3 regions of the Sphingopyxis sp. BE259 genome follow, and region 1 is predicted to be linked to each of the others. Evidence: predicted binding sites of a transcription regulator. Region 1 holds the regulator's gene; each other region holds the start of a gene.

The links. Region 1 encodes LexA, which represses DNA repair genes until DNA is damaged. Its sites were predicted from a motif close to GTTCCNCNCTTGTTCT; they were not measured.
Positions count from the first base shown of each region.
Region 2: the regulator LexA is predicted to act here: its motif matches at 2,090-2,105, upstream of recA (recombinase RecA).
Region 3: the regulator LexA is predicted to act here: its motif matches at 2,588-2,603, upstream of J2X44_RS03515 (DUF6771 family protein).

Region 1 covers NZ_JAVDWM010000001.1:2,187,614-2,192,705, forward strand. The annotation lists gene moaC (cyclic pyranopterin monophosphate synthase MoaC) at 1-423, shown strand, start outside; gene glp (gephyrin-like molybdotransferase Glp) at 420-1,610, shown strand; gene lexA (transcriptional repressor LexA) at 1,677-2,360, shown strand; gene J2X44_RS10585 (ComEC/Rec2 family competence protein) at 2,314-4,473, opposite strand; gene gltX (glutamate--tRNA ligase) at 4,532-5,092, shown strand, end outside.
Region 2 covers NZ_JAVDWM010000001.1:1,651,243-1,656,334, reverse strand. The annotation lists gene speB (agmatinase) at 1-317, opposite strand, end outside; gene recA (recombinase RecA) at 934-2,013, opposite strand; gene J2X44_RS08085 (response regulator) at 2,218-2,568, opposite strand; gene J2X44_RS08080 (response regulator) at 2,561-4,909, opposite strand; gene J2X44_RS08075 (M13-type metalloendopeptidase) at 5,032-5,092, opposite strand, start outside.
Region 3 covers NZ_JAVDWM010000001.1:725,729-730,820, forward strand. The annotation lists gene J2X44_RS03490 (AbiEi antitoxin N-terminal domain-containing protein) at 1-578, opposite strand, end outside; gene J2X44_RS03495 (hypothetical protein) at 708-833, shown strand; gene J2X44_RS03500 (SOS response-associated peptidase) at 856-1,503, opposite strand; gene J2X44_RS03505 (hypothetical protein) at 1,532-2,044, opposite strand; gene J2X44_RS03510 (hypothetical protein) at 2,056-2,385, opposite strand; gene J2X44_RS03515 (DUF6771 family protein) at 2,387-2,578, opposite strand; partial or broken gene J2X44_RS03520 (DUF2958 domain-containing protein) at 2,813-3,094, shown strand; gene J2X44_RS03525 (hypothetical protein) at 3,212-3,856, shown strand; gene J2X44_RS03530 (strawberry notch-like NTP hydrolase domain-containing protein) at 3,950-5,092, shown strand, end outside.

The DNA.
Region 1 (5,092 bases):
GATGTCGGCGCCAAGCCGGCGACCCAGCGCCGCGCCGTTGCCAGCGGCCGCATCACCATGTCGGCGGCCGCGCTCGACGCGATCCGCAGCGGCAACGCGCCCAAGGGCGACGTGCTCTCGACCGCACGAATCGCCGGGATCGTGGCGGCCAAGCGCACATCGGACCTCATTCCGCTCTGTCATCCGATTGCGCTGACCAAGGTCGGGATCGACTTTGCATGGGAGGACAGTGGCATCGCGGTGACCGCCACCGCCGCCACGAACGGGCCGACCGGGGTCGAGATGGAGGCGCTGACCGCCGCGTCGGTCGCGCTGCTCACCCTTTACGACATGGCCAAGGCGCTCGACCGCGCGATGGTGCTCGGCGACATCCGTTTGCTCGAAAAAAGCGGCGGCCGCTCGGGCGACTGGCGCGCCGAATGACCGCTCTGCTGCCGGTCGAGGAGGCGCAGGCGCGGCTGCTGGGGCTAAAGCACCCGCTACCGACCGAAAAAATTTCTTTTTCCGAATGCTTTGGTCGCTATCTTTCAGACGATATCGTCGCGCAGCGCGATCAACCCGCGGCACCTCTGTCAGCGATGGACGGCTATGCGATTCGATTTGACGACCTGCCCGGACCATGGACCGTCGTCGGAGAAAGCGCCGCAGGAACGGCGCCCGACCGCGCGGTGGGCGCTGGGGAGGCCATGCGGATATTTACCGGTGCGATCGTCCCGGGCGGCGCCGACACCGTCATCGTTCAGGAGGATGTCGCGACCGACGGCGCCGCGCTGACGATGACCGGCGACGGCCCCGGCGCACGCGGCCGCCACATCCGTGGCCAAGCCACCGATTTTGCCGCTGGTGATTGCTTGTTGCACGCGGGAACGCGCCTGACGCCGGGCGCCATCGCTGCGGCTGCAATGAGCGGCGCCGTCCAGCTCACCGTCGGCCGCCGCCCGCGCGTCGCGATCCTCACCACGGGGGACGAGCTCGTTCAGGCGGGGCGCCCGCTCACGGCAGGGCAAATTCCTGACAGCAACAGTCCGATGTTGATGGCGATGCTGGCGGGCGGGCCTGCCGACGTCAGCCTGCCGCATCATGTGCGCGACGATCGCGCAACACTTACGAAGATTCTGAAGGAGTTGGCGCGACGTCACGACGTCATCGTCACCGTCGGCGGCGCGTCGGTCGGCGACCATGACCATGTTCGCGGCGCGCTGCAAGACGCGGGCGGGCAGATCGATTTCTGGAAGATCGCGATGCGTCCCGGCAAGCCCCTCATCGCCGGAACGATCGGCGATGCGGTCCTGCTCGGCCTGCCCGGCAATCCCTCGTCCGCGTTCGTCACCGCGACACTCTTCCTGCTACCGCTCGTCCGTCACCTTGCCGGTGCGCTTGATGCCTTGCCAGCGATCCACCAGGCTCCTCTTGCAAGCCCGCTCGGCGGCGGCGGCGGTCGCCGCGACTATCTGCGCGCCCGACTCGAAAACGGTGCGCTCCTACCGCTGATCGGACAGGACAGCGGCATGACGCTGCCGCTCGCCGCCGCCAGCGCCTTGCTGATCCGCAATATCGGCGCCCCGCCCCGCGCCGCAGGGGAAACGGCCGACTATATCGTCATCACTTGACAAGTTCCGCTCTGTTCCACTATCGTTCTCATTATGTCCGGTTTTGGTCCTGACGGAGGATGATCGATGTTGACCGCCAAGCAGCATGAACTGCTTCACTTCATTCAGCAAAAGCTCGACGCCAGCGGCATTTCGCCGTCGTTTGAGGAGATGAAGGAGGCGCTGGGACTGAAATCGAAATCAGGCATACATCGCCTGATAAGCGCCTTGGAAGAAAGGGGTTTTCTTCGCCGCCTGCCCAATCGTGCCCGGGCGCTCGAAGTGATCAAGGTGCCCGAAGCGGCTAAGCCTGCCGGGCGCGATGATCGCGACAATGTCGTTCCGCTGCGCAAGCCCGCCCCCGCGATGCGTCCCATCGCGGCGAACGATATCATCGAAGTGCCGCTGCACGGCAAGATCGCCGCGGGTGTGCCGATCGAGGCGTTTGAAGAGCATAACAACCTTGCGGTCCCCGCCGCACTGCTCGGTTCGGGCGAACATTATGCCCTCGAAGTGTCGGGCGACTCGATGGTCGAGGCGGGCATCTTCGACGGCGATTACGCGCTGATCCAGAAAGCGAGCACTGCGCGCGAGGGTGACATCGTCGTCGCGCTCGTCGACGGGCAGGACGCGACGCTCAAATATTTCCGCCGCGAAGGCCCGATGATCCGGCTCGATCCCGCGAACAGTGCCTATGAGCCACAGCGTTACCCCGCCGACCGCGTCATCGTGCAAGGGCGCCTGTCGGGACTGCTTCGTCGTTACCACTAAGCTGCTGCGGCTGTCGCCACGGATGCGCGTCGCCGACGCGCAACGTGGCGACCGCCTCGGTCCGCTCGCCCAGATAGAGCGCCAGCCCGCCGGTTTCGGCCAGGCTATCACGGTCGATCGTCAGCCAGCGCCCGGCGCATTCGCGCGGTAGCCAGCGATCGCTGATCACCACATCGGCGGCGGCGCAGGCGGCGATCATGTCGGCGCCCTCGATCCGGTCGCGCCCCCGCGACGCCAGGATGATCCGGCGGGTCGCGCCCGCGCCGTGGCTCCAGCGGCAGAAATCGCGGTTGCACTCGACATGATCGAGGTCGGCGAGCGCGGACAGCGGTGTATCGACCCCGGCGGCTTCGGACAGCGTATCGCGGATATAGTCACCGGCGCGGTCGCGCAGCAGCGCATAACCGCCATCGGGCAGCGCCGCGGCGATATGCTTGCCGTCGCCGGTCACCAATATGTCAGGGCGTGGTTGTGCAAGCAGAGCGGCCATGCCGATCGCCAGCGGCACCGCCCCCCAGCGCCGCCAGGGCGTCTGCCACAACAGCAGCCACAGTCCGCCGACGATCGCCAGTCCAAAGCCCCACGGTGGAAAGACCGGCAACGTCGCCACGGCCCCGGGGGCGCTTGCGACCGCATGCGCCAGTGCGATCAGCGCCTTCAACGCCTGTTCGGCGACCCACCAAAAAGGCGCGCCCAACCCGACCGCGTCGAACAGCAACGCCAGCGCCTCCATCGGCATGATCACAAAGGTGGTCAGCGGGATCGCCACGACATTCGCGAGCGCCCCATACAAGCCCGCCTTGTGGAAATGAAACAGCGCGATCGGCGCCAGCGCGACCTCGACAACCAGACCGGTCGCCAGCAACCCCGCGATCGCGCGGCCGAACCGCAACAGCCACGGTTCGTCGCGCCGCGCCAGAAAGGCGCGCATCGGTCGGCTTTCGTGCAGCGCGATGATGGCGGTAATTGCCGCGAAGCTCAGCTGGAAACTGGGTCCGGCGAGCGACTCGGGTCGCCACAGCAGCACGATCAACGCCCCCGCCGCGACCAGCCGCAAAGTCAGCGCCTCGCGCCCCATCAGAAACGCGACGAGCACCAAAAGCGCGGCGATAAACGACCGCAGCGTTGGCACCTCGGCGCCGGCCAGCAATGTGTAGGCTCCCCCGGCGAGCGCCCCCGCCGCCGCCGCCAACGGCAGGACATAGCCCGCCAGCGCGATCCGGCGGCTTAGCGCGAACAGGCGCGACGTGAGCAGAAACGCAAAGCCGACCACCGCGGTGACGTGCAGCCCGCTGATCGACAATAGGTGCGCCAGCCCGCTGCGCCGCATAGCCTCCTCGTCGGCCTCGCTGATCGCCCCACGGTCGCCGGTGACCAACGCCGCCGCGATCCCGCCCGCCGACCCCTCGATCTCGCCATGAATATGGGCGCTCAGCCGCCCGCGTAGCGGCGGCGCGGCGGCCCCGGCCCCGGGCCCGTGTGACACATCGCCCAGCACCGTCCCGACCGCGCCGATGCGTTCAAACCACGCGCGCTGGGCAAAATCATAGCCCCCCGGCAAGCTCGACGTCGGCGGCGGCATCAACCGCGCTCGCACCCCGATCGTTTCGCCCCCGACCAGCCCCGCGGCCTGGTCGCTGTCCAGCGTCAGGCGGAGGCGCGGCGGCAGGTCGGCGCGCTGCTGCGGCCGTGCAATGATCCGTACCTGATCCTTGGCCGGCAATGGCTCGACCCGCTCGACAACCGCTGCAAAGCTGGTGCTGACCGGCGCTGCGAGCACCGGTGCCGCGACCCACAGCGCCCGCGCCCAGATCAGCAGCACCCCGGCGGCCATCACCGCGCACCCGATCGCGACCATCCGCCCGACCCGGCCATGCCAGCCGATCATCAGGCCGACTAGAAATCCGGCTGCGAGCATCAGCAACAGGCCGATCCAATAAGCTGCGGCCGGAAGCGCAAACCACGCCGCAATCCCGGCGCCCAGCACGACCGGCAACCACAACCCGATCCGCTCGCGCTCCACCTCAAGCTGCGCCTCCAGACCATCGGCCAGCCCGCGCGCGTACCGGGCCCAGCGCCCGGAAATCGGCGTTTGAAGCTGCCTTGTCGCCATGCTAGGGGCTCCCCGATCGCCGCCGCGATGCGCGGCAAAGTGAGTGAAAGAGGCCTTGGTGGCAACCGATAATCAGACCAGCTTGGCAGCAGCGCCCCCTGAAGCGACGCTCGACGTTACCGGCGCCGACGTGGTCACGCGCTTTGCCCCCTCGCCGACCGGTTTCCTGCACATCGGCGGCGCGCGCACTGCGCTGTTCAACTGGCTGTTCGCGCGGCATCACGGCGGCAAATTCTTGCTGCGGATCGAGGATACCGACCGCGCGCGATCGACCGACGCGGCAATCGACGCGATCCTCGACGGGATGCAATGGCTCGATCTCGACTGGGATGGCGAGACGGTGTTCCAGTTCGCGCGCGCCGACCGCCACGCCGCCGTCGCCGCCGAACTGCTGACCAAGGGCGAAGCCTACCGATGTTACCTGACCCAAGACGAGCTCGCCGCGATGCGCGCCGAAGCGCAGGAAAAGCGCCTGCCCTTCCGCGTCCGCAGTCCCTGGCGCGACCGCGACGACGGCGATCCGTCGGTGCCGCACGTCGTGCGCCTGCGCGCGCCGCAGGATGGCGCCGCGACAATCGCCGACAGGGTGCAGGGCGAAGTCACCGTCCAGAACGCCGAA
Region 2 (5,092 bases), 540 kb from region 1:
CAGGTCGCCGCGGCCTCGACCAGCGGAAAGGTCACCGCATGATCGCCGCCAAGCGCGAGCGGCACCTCGCCATCTTCCTGCAGCATCACGACATGGCGCCGGATCGCAACATCGTCCTGCGCGCTATTTTCGGTCAGCGGCAGATCGCCGTCGTCGGTGAAGGCGATATCGATGCCGATCTCAGCCCCAAGCTCGCTCGCCATATTGCCGCGATCGCTGAACAATGCCGCGCGGATCGCCGCGGGCCCGGCGGCGGCACCGCGTTCGAAACTGCTGTTGATATCGGTGGGCAGGCCAAAGAGGCGGATCGCAGGCATCGCTCGCTTGTAGCTGTTGGCCGGGCGCGCGCAAGGCGTCGTGCGGGTGACCGCATTAGACAGACGATGCCCGGCGTCAACGTTAATGCCAATGCTAATAAAGCCGGATCTACCGCCTCCCTTCTCACCCCCGTTCGCATCGAGCGAAGTCCAGATGCCGCGCGGGACTGTGCATGGCCGCTGGGTGTCTCGACTTCGCTCGACACGAACGGGAACGAAAGTTGTCCGCCAAGGCCGAAACCAAACCTCGATTCAATCGTCATCCCGGCGCAGGCCGGGATGACGAAAACAGGGAATGATGGCTCTCGATCGGAAGTTGAGGTTCCGGATGCTATAACTTCGTCATTCCCGCGAAAGCGGGAACCTAGGGTGGGGTTAGCCTACGCACGCTCTGGGTCCCCGCTTTCGCGGGACTGACGAATTTGGGATTGGCAGCTCCCCACCCCAGAGCCGCCGCCTCGAGCAACAACGAAAAATCCGCTACGGCACAAACGGTCAACGGCCGACGGGTCCACCTGCGGGGAGAGGGAAGTGCAGGTGCCCAGAATTACAAGGGGGCTGAAGACCCGCCGCCGTTTCCCGGTCGGCGCGCAAAAGGGCGCCGACCGGATCGGAATCAATTGCCGTCGTCGCCGTCTTCGTCGGAGCCGACCATCATTTCTTCGGCCACCGCGTCGGTGCGGCTGCGGATCGCAGCTTCGAGCCGATCCATCAGTTCGGGATTTTCCTTGAGGAAATTCTTCGCATTTTCGCGGCCTTGGCCGATGCGGATCGAATCATAACTGAACCAGGCACCCGATTTTTCGACCAGCCCCGCCTTGACGCCGATGTCGAGAATTTCGCCGATCTTGGAAATGCCCTGCCCGTACATGATGTCGAATTCGACCTGCTTGAACGGCGGCGCCACCTTGTTCTTCACCACCTTGACCTTTGTCGTGTTGCCGACGATCTCGTCGCCATTCTTGATCTGGCCGATGCGGCGGATGTCGAGACGGACCGAGGCATAGAATTTCAGCGCATTGCCGCCGGTCGTGGTTTCGGGGTTGCCGTACATCACGCCGATTTTCATGCGCAGCTGGTTGATGAAGATCACCATGCAGCGCGAGCGGCTGATCGAACCGGTGAGTTTACGCAGCGACTGCGACATCAGGCGCGCTTGCAGGCCAACATGAGTGTCGCCCATCTCGCCCTCGATTTCGGCGCGCGGAACCAGCGCCGCGACCGAGTCGACGACCAGCACATCGATCGCGTTCGAGCGCACCAACGTATCGACGATTTCCAGCGCCTGTTCGCCAGTGTCGGGCTGCGACACGATTAGCTCGTCGATGTTGACGCCGAGCTTGCGCGCATAGACCGGGTCGAGCGCATGTTCGGCATCGACGAACGCGACGGTGCCGCCGGTTTTCTGTGCTTCGGCCAGCGTGTGCAGCGCCAGCGTCGTTTTGCCCGAGCTTTCGGGGCCATAGATTTCAATGACGCGCCCGCGCGGCAGGCCGCCAACGCCCAGCGCGATGTCGAGACCCAGAGACCCGGTCGAGATGGCCTCGACCTGCATCGCCTCCTTCGAGCCCAATTTCATCACCGAGCCTTTACCAAAGGCGCGATCGATCTGTGCGAGCGCGGCGTCGAGCGCCTTCTGCCTGTCCGTGCTGTTCACTGATTTCCCCACATCGACGAGTGACAATTGTCCGGCCATTTGCCGTCCCTTTCCTGCTCTAAAGCGACAGCGGAAGCATCGCAACGCCTAACCGGTGTACCGCATTTGTTCTTTGAGAACAAGAGTGGAACAAAATATTTTTCCGCGCTGTTTCTGTCATCCCGGCGAAGGCCGAAGTTTCGACCTCGCCGATGACGCAGCGCCGAAATCCCGTCCTTCGCCGGGATGACGGTTCAGTCAGGCCTACGCCCCAAACTCCGCCAATGCGACTTCTATATCGCTGATCCGAAAGGGTTTGGCGACCAGCCGACGATGCGCGTGCGCGGGCGGCAAGATGTCGCCGCCGCCCGACGTAAACGCAAAGGGAATCCCCCGCTCGGCCAGCGCGTCCGCGACCGGCCACCCCTTTTCATCGCCCAGGTTGATATCGACGAGCGCGCCGCCCAATGATTCGGTCGCGATGATCGCCAGCGCCTCGTCCATGCTCGCCGCCTGCGCCGGTTCGGGCAGCCCGAGCGCGTCGAACATATCGGCGAGCATCATGCCGATCAGCACATCGTCCTCGACGAGCAGGATACGCAAATTGTCAGCCATTTTTCGCCCGGTGCGCCGCCTCGTCGAGCGCCGCCGACGTCGCCTCGGCCAATTGGGCGACCGAAAAGGGTTTGGGCAGGAATGCGACATCGTCGATATTGATCGACTGACGGAGCTGCTCCTCGGCATAGCCCGACATGAACAGCACCGGCAGGTCGGGCCGCTTGGCACGCATCGCCCGCACCATTGCGGGACCGTCCATCGTCGGCATGACGACGTCGCTGATGATCAGATCGACCTTGTCCATCTGAGCAAAGCGTTCGAGCCCTTCCTCGCCCTGCGACGCGGTGACGACGGTATATCCCGCGCGGGTCAGCGCGCGTTCGGCTACGGCGCGCACCATGTCCTCGTCCTCGACGATCAGGATGGTGCCGGTTCCCCACTGGCTTTTCTTGGGCTTGGCCGGCGGCGGCGCCACGACCGGCGTATCGCTGCCAACGCGGTGGACGGGCAGGTAGATGACAAAGCTGGTCCCCTGCCCCGGCTTGCTGTCGGCAAAAATGAACCCCGCCGATTGTTTGATGATGCCGTAAACGGTCGACAGGCCGAGTCCGGTCCCCTTGCCGACATCCTTGGTGGTGAAGAAGGGTTCGAAAATCTTGGGCAGCACATCGGCGGCGATGCCGGTGCCGGTATCGCTGACCTTGAGCGCGCAATAATCGGCGGGAGGCATGAATTCATTGCCCATCTGACGCACGTCGGCGGCAGACACCGGGTAAGTCTCGATCGTCAGCGTCCCGCCCCCCGGCATCGCATCGCGCGCATTGACCGCCAGGTTGATGATGACCTGTTCCAGCTGCCCCGGGTCGGCGCGGACCGCGCCCAGCCCGCGGCCATGATGCACCGCCAGCTGGACGGTTTCGCCGATCAGCCGCTTGAGCAGATGCGACACCTCAGAAATGACGTCGGGTAGTTGCAGGATCTGCGGCCGCAATGTCTGCTGCCGCGAAAAGGCGAGCAATTGCCGCGTCAGGCTGGCGGCGCGATTGGCGTTGCTGCGGATCTGCTGGATGTCGTCATAATCGCTGTCGCCGGGCGTGTGACGCATCAGCATCAGGTCGCAGGCCCCGAGCACTGCGGTCAGTATATTGTTGAAATCGTGCGCGACACCGCCCGCGAGCTGGCCCACCGCCTGCATCTTCGACGCCTGCGCGACTTGGCGCTTGAGTCGCGACTCCTCGCTCGAATCCTTGAGACTCAGCAGCACCGCCGCCTCACCCAGTCCGCGCACCCCGACGACGCGCATCGACACCGGCTCGCCGCTTTGCCCCGCCAACCGGATCGACAGGTCGCCGCCGACCTGCTGGCCGCTGCTGTGGCGACGGATCATGTCGGCGAGCGCGCCCTTGTCCTCGCCGACCACGATGTCGCCCGGATAGCGCGGCATCTTGCCGTCCCCCAGGCTCGCCGCGCGCACAAAGGCCCGGTTCATGTACAGAAAGCGCCCGTCCCGATCGACCATCGCCAGCCCGAACGGCAGCAGGGACAGCAAGGTTTCGACATAGGTCTGGGCGGTACCGCGATCGGTCGGCCCCATTTCCTCGTCGAGCATCGCGAGCAGGACCGGCGTATTGCTGTCGGCGGGCGCCAGCGGGATTTGCAGCATCCGCACCGGTGTCGCCCGGTCGCCCTCGCGGGCAAAATATAGTGCGCCGCCGTCGTCGATGCGCAGCATCGGTGCGACATCGCGCCCGGCATAATGGCCCGCATCATCCTCACCCAGCGCGCGAAGGAGGAACGCCTGATTGGCGACGCGCAGCCGGCCTTCGGCGTTGACGAGCGCCGTCATCACCCCGGCATGGCCCAAGGTGCGGCCCGCCGGTCCATCGAGATGGCGGGTGATTTCCGAGGCGAGATCGAGCCGTTCAAGTGCCGAGAAGCGCCAGACGAGATAATCCTCTGCCTGACCGGCCCGTGTCACGTGGGCCCGCAGTTGCAGCGGACCGATCGCCAGATCGTCGGCGCGACCTTCGCCATCGCGCCACGCGATGCGCCCGGCATTCTTCAGGACATCGGCACCGCGGCCTTCGAGCGGCAAGCCGGGCGGTGTCACAAAGCCGCCCATCCAAGTGCCGAACAGGTCGTTCGCGCACACCATACGCCCGGCGCGGTCGGTGACCGCGATCGCAACATCGTCGTGATTGACCGCCTGGCGCAGCATCGTCCAGTCGGGCGGCACGGCCTCGCCCACGACGGTGGCAGGGAACAGCCGCCGGGCCAACACAACGCCGCCGACCGCAACCGCCAGCCCGGCGAGGAAACCCGCCGCCAGAATCGGATCGCTGGTCGCCCAGAACATCAGCGCCGTGGATAACAGCGCCAGCCCGCCGAGCAGCGCCATATCGACGCGCGACAGGGCCGTCGGCACCGCGAGCGGGCCGACGGCGCCCGCCCCCCTGATGAAATCACCATCAGCAGAGGGCAGGCTTTGCGCGGTCAACGACAGACTTTCTGTTCAGCGCGTCACCAGATGCGGACGCGGTCCTTGGGTGCCAGATACAGCTTCTGGCCTTCCTTGATCTGA
Region 3 (5,092 bases), 1.5 Mb from region 1:
CGCTTCCAGACCCCGCCCGCTGCCGCGGCCTCGGCGATGTCACCGGGACTCGTCTTGCGCTGGTCGAGCGCTGCGCGCAGACTCTCGACCGCAACCGAGCGATCGACGAGGCGCGGATTACGGAACAGGTCGGCCAGCGTTTTGGGAACCGAATAGATGGGAACATCGACCCCGGCGACCTTGTGATGCTCGATCCCCTGGCGTCGATATTTGTCGGCGAGGCGGACGATCCGGACAGGCGGATAATCGATGACCGGTGCCCAGTCGCTGGGTCCTATTGCTACCCAGACCCGCCGCGGCATCTGGTCGGTGAGCCCGTGGAAAGCGAGCGCCGATACCATGGCGATAACCCCGTTCGGGATGCGCTTGGTGATTTCGGCGAGGCCTTGGTCGGTGTCGATCGGCGCGCCGTGAAGCTGATAGAGTCCTCGCGCGATACGGTCGATGTCGCCACTGTCGACCGCGCGAGCGATGGTTTCGGGTGCCACGCCTGCGGCGCGTAGCTCGCGCGCGCGCAGGATCGGATGCGCGCCAAAGAGCGCTCGAAGCGTCTCGCCTTGCGTTATCGATGTGTGCATGTGACAAAACCTCTAACTTAAATGCGATGTATCATAGGTTTTGTCACATGTCATGCAATGATTATGGCGTTCGGAGATGGCCCCGATTCCACTATTTCCTACATTCACCGGTCATGGCATGCCGGTCAGATGGATCAGGAACCGAAATGGAAATCGCGCGCGCTGGCGATCGAATTCTGGTTCGCCGCTGTTCTCGTCGGCGGCTCCTTCATTGCCGGCCTCATCGGCGCGATCCGGTCGCTATTCGGCGGGTGACGTCGCCCCGCTATCCAGCTTCTCAAAGGAGCGTCGGGGCATACGCGCTCGGGGGCTTGCGGCTGAACCACGGGACGTCGGTCCGCTCAACCTCCAACCGGCTTGCCGGATATTGGGTAACGAGCTTCATTGCCTCCTCAGCCGAAGCTTGCAGCCAGGCGTCATGATCGGCGGCGTGAAGAATGACCGGCATCCGGTCGTGAATGTCGAACAGCTCCTCGGTCGCATCGACCATCACCATCGTATAGCAATCGCCCCACTCGTTGGTCGGACGCCAGAGCCCGGCGCAGGCGGCGAGCGGCTGGTCGACGACGCTTAGCCAGGTTCGCGTCATCTTGCCCTTCTCGCCTTCGGCTTCGGCGAAGGCCGTGATCGGGATCAGACAGCGCTGGGCGGGATTGGTAAACCATGTTCGCCAGAAGGTCATCAGCTTGTCGTCGCGGGCATTGTTGACGGGCTTGGGCTTGCTCGTCGGTTTCATATGCTTGAGCCGCACCGGGAAGCCCCAGGTCATCGACTGGAGCGCGCGCGTGCCCGCGTCGTCACGGACCACAAATCCTTGTCCGCCGGGATAGACTTCGCCGGGTTGCGCATTGGTGAGCGGACGCCGCGCACCGAACGCCGAGGCCACTTCGGCGACCGAAGCCTTGAGGGTCACGAGATTGCACATGGCGGCGAGTCCCCTTGGGTGGTTTCGGTCAGGCCGCGCCGAGCATTTCGTCGAAATTCTGCTGGATCGGCGGCATGATGCTGAAGCTATTCTTGGGGAAAGGTCGCAACATGTCCAGCGGCGGCCGCGCCCCCATCAACCAGTCGAACCAGTCCTCGGGGCGGACCACGCCGACGTGGCGATCCTTGTGCGGCGCCAGATCGTCATAGGCCGGGACGGTGAGCACCGCGAAGCTCTCAGGCCACAGGCGGTGCGCCGGACGCCAGACCGCTGCGATGCAGAAGAAAGGCTCGTCGCTGATGAGGCTTGCGGCGTAGATCGTCTTGCCGCGCTTCACGAGGCCGAACTCATTGGCGAGCAGCAGACAGGGGCGATCAATGATCGCGGTCTCGGACTTCAGGAGCGGGATCTGGAATATATCGGCATCGCGCGAGGGCAGCCCCCACAGCATCTCCTTCTCGCATTCGCGCTGGCCGTTCCACACCATCACGCGGTGGAGCTTGCCGATGCCGACCAGCGCGTCGTCCGTCTCGATATCCATGAACTCAGTCCTCAGGCGCGGAAACGGCTGAGCGCGCGCTTCCATTCGCGTTCTTCGGGCATCGGCAGGGCGATGTCATCGGGGCTCGGGTCGACGAGCTCGATCCGCACCGGGCGGACGCGCTTGCCCGTCCGCGCGCCGCAGCGAACACACCAGAATTTCTGGCACGCCTTGACGAGATTGCCGTCCCACATCCTGCACTCGAAGCGCCACCAGATCCCATAGGGATTGAACGTCGCACTATGCCCGCAGCGGCAAACGGGCTTGATCGCCCGAAACCAGGCCGCGGCCTCGAAGACATGCGTGGCGCGATGCTGTCCGTCCTTTGTCCATCCGCCCACGTCACAGGGAGAGTCCAAGCTGGTCGGGGCTTGCGGGCTCCGCGCCGGCACGGACGCTCTCGACGATCGCACGGGCGAGTTCGAACGCGGCCTCGACACGGATGTGATTCGTCGGCGCGGTGATACCCACGCGCGCCCAGCCAGGGGCGGAAAGGATGGTCTCTGCGACTCGGGCAGTATCGATATTGTCCATGCCCTAATGAGAACATAGAGAGAACAATTTGGCAAGTGGGTGACCGGGACAGCGCGGGCGGCCTGCGTGGTCAGCGGGCGCTTGCTGCCGCTGCCGCCCGTCGCCGCCCGGTCCGGGGCGCGCGGCCGCCACCGGCAACGCCAGAAACCGGCGAGGAAGAGATGGCCCGCCCCTGGGCGGCGGACCGCGCGCGGCGAGAGAGGCTCGCCGCCGGTCGCCCCAGGAGAAAGTACCATGAAACTCTTGACCCCCGCGCTCGAGGCGCAGCTTCGCGCCAATCTGGCCACCCGGATCGACACGCTTTCGCGCGGCGAACGCGAGCCGGACCCCAAACCGGTCGTCCGCCTGTTCAGCCCCGTCGGCGCGGCGACCTGGCTCGCGACCGAGATCGATGCGGACGGTATTTTCTTCGGCCTCGCCGATCTCGGCTTCGGCTGCCCCGAACTCGGCAGCTTCGCGCTGTCCGAACTCGAGTCCGTCCGCCTTCCGTTCGGCCTCACGATCGAACGCGACCTCCACACGGGCGATGCCCCTGACTGACGCCTGTCCAGACCATCGTTCACCGACTGCGAAAGCCCGGCCCGCGCGCCGGGCTTTCGCCTTTTCTGGCTCTTGACGCGAGAGGAAGATGTCATGCCCTCGATTATCCAAACGACCGTGTGTTGCCTTGATGAACTGCCCGAGGCCGCAAAGGAGAAGGCACGCGCCTGGTATCGCGAAGGCGGTTTCGACTATGACTGGTTCGAATTTGTTTATGAGGACTTCGAGCGCGTCTGCGACATATTGGGGGTCCGTCTCGACATGACCTCGGTGCGCCTCTTCGGCGGCGGGACGCGCCGGAAGCCCTGCATTTGGTTTTCCGGCTGCTGGAGCCAGGGTGACGGCGCCTGTTTCGAAGGCGATTACAGTTACGCCAAGGGCGCGTTGGCGACGATCCGCCGCTACGCGCCCAAGGATGTCGAACTTCATCGCATCGCCGATGCCCTTGGCTCGATTCAGCGCCGCAACTTCTATCAGCTTAGCGCGCGCATTGGCCATCGCGGTCGCTATTATCACGAATATAGCATGGACATTGTCGTCGAGCGCGACAGCCCCGTCGTCCAGGATATGACGGCTGACGCCGAAGAGGATGTAAGCGAGGCGCTGCGCGACCTGGCCCGCTGGCTCTACGGGCGGCTCGATGACGAATATGAGCATCTGACGTCCGACGCGGCGATCGACGAGATGATCCGCCTCAACGAATATGGCTTCACCGAGGATGGGGTTCGCTTCGGTTGAGAGGGAGAGGCGGGGCCGGGAGGGGGAACCCCCGGATCCTGGAGAGAGCAGCGGGCGGTTCATTCCTGCCCCGCTCTCCTGAGGATTTCAGCCATGCATATGACCTTCCCCGATGCGGCGCGCGGCGCCGCGGCGGCCGCTCGTCCCAGCTCGGTCGCGCCAGCTTCCCGGCGCCTGCTCGATGCCGCTCAGGCGCTTCAGCCTCTGCTCGAGGCGGGCCACCCCTTTTCCACGGCCCAGCTGCGCGAGGCGATGGCACGCGCCTTTGGCGCGAGCGATGCTGCCGGTGCGTGGGACTGGAAGGCGGCTTATGATGCGTGCGAGGCGGCGCAGATCCTGCTGCTTCGCCGCTACGGCGGCGCGCTTGCGACGCAAAACCGCTCGCCGCAACGCGTGCTTGCGATGTGGGAGCGACTTGCCGCGCGCATTCCCACCCAGACGCGCCGCTCAGAGGAAGGCCAGTCACTCCAGCAATTCTCGACGCCTTTGCCGCTCGCCTTTGTGGCGGCGCACGCGGCCTCGATCCATGCCGGAGACCGCGTGCTCGAACCCTCGGCCGGGACAGGCATGCTCGCGATCCACGCCGAACTTGCGGGGGCGAGCCTCGCGCTCAACGAGTTGGCCGACGGTCGCGCCGAGCTTCTCGAGCTACTGTTTCCCGCCGTGCCAATCACGCGTCATGATGGCGCGTCGATCGACGACCGCCTCGACGCTTCTTTCGTCCCCGACGTCGTCCTCATGAACCCGCCCTTCTCCGCCACGGCGCACGTCGACCGCCCGATGCGAGGCACTGCACTTCGCCATATCGCCTCCGCGCTCGCGCGGCTCCGCGACGGCGGTCGGCTGGTCGCGATCATGGGGGCGAATTGCGCACCCGATGCCGCGGCCTTCCGCGCGGGGTTCGTCGGGTTACAGGAGCGGGCGACGATCCTGTTCTCCGCCGCGATCGCTGGAAAAGTCTACGCCAAGCACGGCACCACGACCGCGACGCGACTGCTTGTTATCGACAAGGTACCCGTGGCCGATCCATCGATGCTGCCGGCGAGCCATGGCGAAGCGCCCGACCTGGCGACGCTTCTTGCCTGGGTGACCAGCCATGTTCCGCCGCGGCCTGCCCCGCCGCCCCCTGCGCCAACAGCGGCAATGCCATTCATGCGCGACGCAGCGGCTTCTCGGGGGCCTCTTGCCAGGGGAGCCACGCGTCCGGAGAAGACCGCGCGCGTCGCTTCGGGCGAG